Regions from separate parts of the Streptomyces sp. JLSY215 genome, predicted to be linked through region 2. Evidence: riboswitches for the same ligand, from Rfam matches in the RefSeq annotation. Region 2 holds a riboswitch; the other holds the start of a gene.
The links. A riboswitch is a leader RNA that binds a small molecule or an ion and turns the genes downstream of it on or off. The one in region 2 is predicted to bind glycine.
Positions count from the first base shown of each region.

Region 1: linked by a shared signal. The riboswitch ahead of gcvP (aminomethyl-transferring glycine dehydrogenase) and the one ahead of gcvT (glycine cleavage system aminomethyltransferase GcvT) in region 2 are both predicted to bind glycine.

Region 1 is NZ_CM185022.1:1,247,056-1,249,436, forward strand. It holds gene gcvP (aminomethyl-transferring glycine dehydrogenase) at 1-1,473, opposite strand, end outside; glycine riboswitch at 1,661-1,758, opposite strand; gene AC5677_RS05620 (PRC-barrel domain-containing protein) at 1,873-2,256, shown strand; gene AC5677_RS05625 (DNA polymerase IV) at 2,166-2,381, opposite strand, start outside.
Region 2 is NZ_CM185022.1:6,080,268-6,082,648, reverse strand. It holds gene AC5677_RS27235 (AAA family ATPase) at 1-564, opposite strand, end outside; glycine riboswitch at 798-893, shown strand; glycine riboswitch at 894-1,011, shown strand; gene gcvT (glycine cleavage system aminomethyltransferase GcvT) at 1,045-2,172, shown strand; gene gcvH (glycine cleavage system protein GcvH) at 2,284-2,381, shown strand, end outside.

The DNA.
Region 1 (2,381 bases), 4.8 Mb from region 2:
GCGCAGCATCGCGGTCTCGGAGCGGTGCTGGTGGAAGACCGGGTGCGCGAGGTAGTCCTCGCCGCGCAGCAGCTCCTGCGGCAACGCTTCGGCGGCGACGGCGTCCAGCTGCTCGACATCGCCCTGCACCCCGAAGGCGCTCCAGACACCGGCCAGCTGCGCGCGCCCGGTGGTCTCGTCACAGGCGATACCGACCAGGTCCGCGTCGACCGGCCGGAGGTTGACGCCCGCCTCACGGGCCGCGGCGACGACCTCGGCGGCCCGGCCCGGCACCCGCGCCGTGAGCGTGTCGAAGTACGCGTCGTGGACGATCTCCACGCCGCCGGCGCGCAGGCCCTCGGCCAGGACGGCGGCGTAGCGGTGGGTGCGCCGGGCGATGGTCCGCAGGCCCTCGGGACCGTGGTAGACCGCGTACATCCCGGCCATCACGGCGAGCAGCACCTGCGCGGTGCAGATGTTGCTGGTCGCCTTCTCGCGACGGATGTGCTGCTCACGGGTCTGCAGCGCGAGGCGGTAGGCCTTGTCGCCGTCCGCGTCGACGGAGACGCCCACCAGGCGGCCGGGCAGGCTGCGGGCGAACTTCTCGCGTACGGCCATGAAGCCGGCGTGCGGTCCGCCGAAGCCCATCGGAACGCCGAAGCGCTGGGTCGTGCCCACCGCGATGTCCGCGCCGAGCTCGCCGGGCGAGGTCAGCAGCGTCAGGGCGAGCAGGTCGGCGGCGACGGTGACGACCGCGCCCAGCTCCTGGGCCTGCGCTATGACGGTACGCGGGTCACGCACCGCGCCGGACGCGCCCGGGTACTGCAGCAGCATGCCGAAGACACCGCGTTCGGCGATCTCCGCGGGAATGCCGTCGGACAGGTCCGCCACGACGACCTCGACGCCGGTCGGCTCGGCACGGGTCTGGATCACCGCGATGGTCTGCGGCAGACAGTCCGCGTCGATCAGGAAGACACCCTGCTTGACCTTGCCGACGCGGCGGGAGAGCGCCATCGCCTCGGCGGCGGCCGTCCCCTCGTCCAGCAGGGAGGCACCGGAGGTGGGCAGTCCGGTCAGGTCGGCGACCATGGTCTGGAAGTTGAGCAGCGCCTCCAGACGGCCCTGCGATATCTCCGGCTGGTAGGGCGTGTACGCCGTGTACCAGGACGGGTTCTCCATGACGTTGCGCAGGATCACCGGCGGGGTGAACGTGCCGTAGTAGCCGAGGCCGATCATGGAGGACAGGACCTGGTTACGGTCCGCGAGGCCGCGCAGCTCCTTGAGGACCTCCGCCTCCGTACGGGCCTGCGGCAGGCCGAGCGCCTCCGCGCTCTTGATCACGTCGGGTACGGCCGTGGCGGTGAGATCGTCCAGCGATCCGAAGCCGACCTGCGCGAGCATCTTGGCCTGCGCCTCGAGGTCGGGACCGACGTGCCGGGCCTCGAAGGGCGTACCGCGCTCCAGCTCTGTCAGGGAGATGCGATTGGTGGTCATCTGCGGGGGCCTCCTGGTCACTGCGACCTACGAGGGGCACCACGGCGCGGGTGCCCGGACGGCCTCCCCCTCTGTCATCTCAACCTGAGAGCTTCACCGGTCCGCAGGCTGCGGCCCGGCTTTCACCGTCGGTGAGGAGGGGTCCCGGCGCTGTGCCACCGCGGCCCGCCCTGCTTTCCAGAGTGACCTCGTCCATGCGGTACGGATGCCTGAGAGATTCCGGGGAGGATTTGCTCCTTCGGCGCCCCCGCCGCGAACGGCAAGGGACTCTCCCGCATGGGGTCAGCGGCCATCAGTCAGCCTACCAGCGCACCTGTCGGGGGAACTTTCGAGTGGCCGGGGCATGAAATGTGCCGTTTGGTAGTTGTCACAGGGCAGTTGCGACCACAAGGAGGGGCTGTGCACACCGATATCGATCCCCGGAGCCTGATCGGCCGCAAAGCGTTCGACCGGAACGGCACCAAGATTGGGACCATTGATGAGGTATATCTCGATGACGCGACCGGCGAACCCGAATGGGCGGCCGTGCGCACCGGTCTCTTCAGCCGGGACGCGTTCGTCCCCCTGGAGCCGAGCGAGCTGGCGGACGAGGGGCTACGCATCCCCTACGACCGCAAGCTGATCAAGGACGCCCCGGACTTCGGGGTGGGCCGCCATCTCTCCCCCGAGCAGGAACTCCAGCTCTACCACCACTACCGGCTGGATATCTCCTCCCCGGGCTCCGACCCCGTTGCGTCCCCGGGCGACAAGGACTTCGGCAAGATCGCCGGCTCGGAGGACTGACCGGCTCCTGATTCCCCGCCCACCAGTGGCAACGGCTCCCCCGGCCGCAGCGCCGGGTCATCGACGGCAAAGGTCCGCACCCTTCCCGGTGCGGACCACGGCTGTTCAAAACGTACGGTCACTCT
Region 2 (2,381 bases):
CGACTCCTGCCCGGACAGCGCCACCTGGGGCGGCACGTCCAGCAGCACCAGATGCACCCCGCCGCCGCGCCGCCGGGCCGACCGGGCGATCCAGCGGCGCACCCAGGCGAGCGTGCCGCAGTCGTGCACGACCGCGCTGTCGCCGGAGCGGAGCGCGCGGCGCAGCCCGAGATAGTGCGCGGCCCGGACCAGCGGGCGGTAGGCCCCGTACGGCAGCCGGCGCAGCCGGCCGCGCTCCCAGCGTTCGCGGACGTCCTGCGAATCGATGCGGTGCACGGCGGCGCCGCGCGCGTCCAGCGACGGCACGATGCGGTGCATCAGGGTGCTCTTGCCGCTGCCCGGCAGCCCGGAGACCACCACGAGGTCACCCGCCGGAAAGCGCAGCTCGGCGGGACGGCCGCCCGGACCCCGCAGGTCCAGGACGTCGGCGCTGCGGCCGGGCCGTACGACGTCCCGGGGCGCGCGCCGGGGGCGGCGGACGGCCGCCGGCGGTCCTTGGGGGTCGCCCCCCGTCTTCTGGGGAGCGACCCCTGACGTTGTCGCGAATGCGGCTTCACTGTGCACCGTGATCGCCCCTCCCGGTCCGGTTCGGTGCCGGTTCGGCACCGTTCCCACCCCGCAGAGTGTCAAGAAACGGTAATGCCCATCAAGGCGAATGCCGGATCTGTCCTGCTCGTGAGCCGGGTGACGGCCGCCCCTCCTCGATCCGGCGTTCCCATGCAATGATGTCGGCGCCACGTGCGCATCTCTGCTCACCAGGGCACAGCCATCGCACGACCAACTGCATACCGGCCGCTTGAATCCGCGCGGGAGAGTCCCCGGCCGCCATGGCGGGGCGCCGAAGGAGCAAGTCCTCCCTTGAATCTCTCAGGCCCCTATACCGCGCGGGCGAGGCAGATCTGAAAAGCGAGCCACTGCCCGGCTGAGGGGGCGGCTCCACCCAAGGTGCAAACCGGGTCCGTTCGCGGGATCCCGGTGAACCTCTCAGGTTCCGATGACAGATGGGGAGACCGTCTTGTCACCCATGCCTGGGAGCCCAGAACCATGACTGATGCCCCCCGCCGCACCGCGCTGGATGCCACGCACCGCGCGCTCGGCGCGACCATGACCGACTTCGCCGGCTGGGACATGCCGCTGCGCTACGGCAGCGAGCGCGACGAACACGTCGCCGTCCGCACCCGCGCCGGCCTCTTCGACCTCTCCCACATGGGCGAGATCACCGTCACCGGGCCGCAGGCCGCCGACCTCCTCGACTACGCGCTGGTGGGCAACATCGGCGGCGTCAAGACCGGCCGCGCCCGCTACACCATGATCTGCGAGGCCGAGGGCGGCATCCTCGACGACCTGATCGTCTACCGCCTGGCCGACCAGGAGTACATGGTCGTCGCCAATGCCTCGAACGCCCAGGTGGTGCTGGACACGCTGACCGAGCGGCAGGCGGGATTCGACGCCGCGGTGCGCGACGACCGGGACGCCTACGCGCTGCTCGCAGTGCAGGGACCGGAGTCCCCCGGCATCCTCAAGCGGCTGACGGACGCCGATCTGGACGGCCTCAAGTACTACGCGGGCCTGCCCGGCACGGTCGCCGGTGTGCAGGCGCTGATCGCCCGTACCGGCTACACCGGCGAGGACGGCTTCGAGCTGTTCGTCCGGCCGGCGGACGCGGTCGCCCTCTGGGAGGCGCTGACCGAGGCCGGTAAGGACGCCGGGCTGGTCCCGTGCGGGCTGTCCTGCCGCGACACGCTGCGCCTGGAGGCGGGCATGCCGCTGTACGGGCACGAGCTGACCACCGCCACCACGCCGTTCGACGCGGGCCTGGGCCGGGTCGTGAAGTTCGAGAAGACCACCAACAACGGCGACTTCGTGGGCCGGGCCGCGCTGGCCGAGGCCGCCGAGCGCGCCGAGACCACTCCCCCGCGCAAGCTCGTCGGGCTGATCGCCGCGGGCCGCCGGGTGCCGCGCGCCGGTTTCCAGGTCGTCGCGGCCGACGGCACGGTCATCGGTGAGGTCACCTCCGGGGCCCCCTCCCCCACCCTGGGCAAGCCGCTCGCCATCGCCTATGTGGACGCGGCCTACGCCACGCCCGGCACCGAGGGTGTCTCCGTGGACATCCGTGGAACCCATGAGCCGTACGAGGTCGTCGCGCTGCCCTTCTACAAGCGCCAGAAGTAGCCGGGCACCGGCGTCAGAAGCAACGGTTCACCGCGGTAACGGCACCCACTGCCGTCTCACTGTGCAAGACCCCATTCACGATCACCCCTTCGCGTACAGGAGAATCGAGCCATGAGCAACCCCCAGCAGCTGCGCTACAGCAAGGAGCACGAGTGGCTGTCGGCCGCCGAGGACGGCGTGTCGACGGTCGGCATCACGGAGCACGCCGC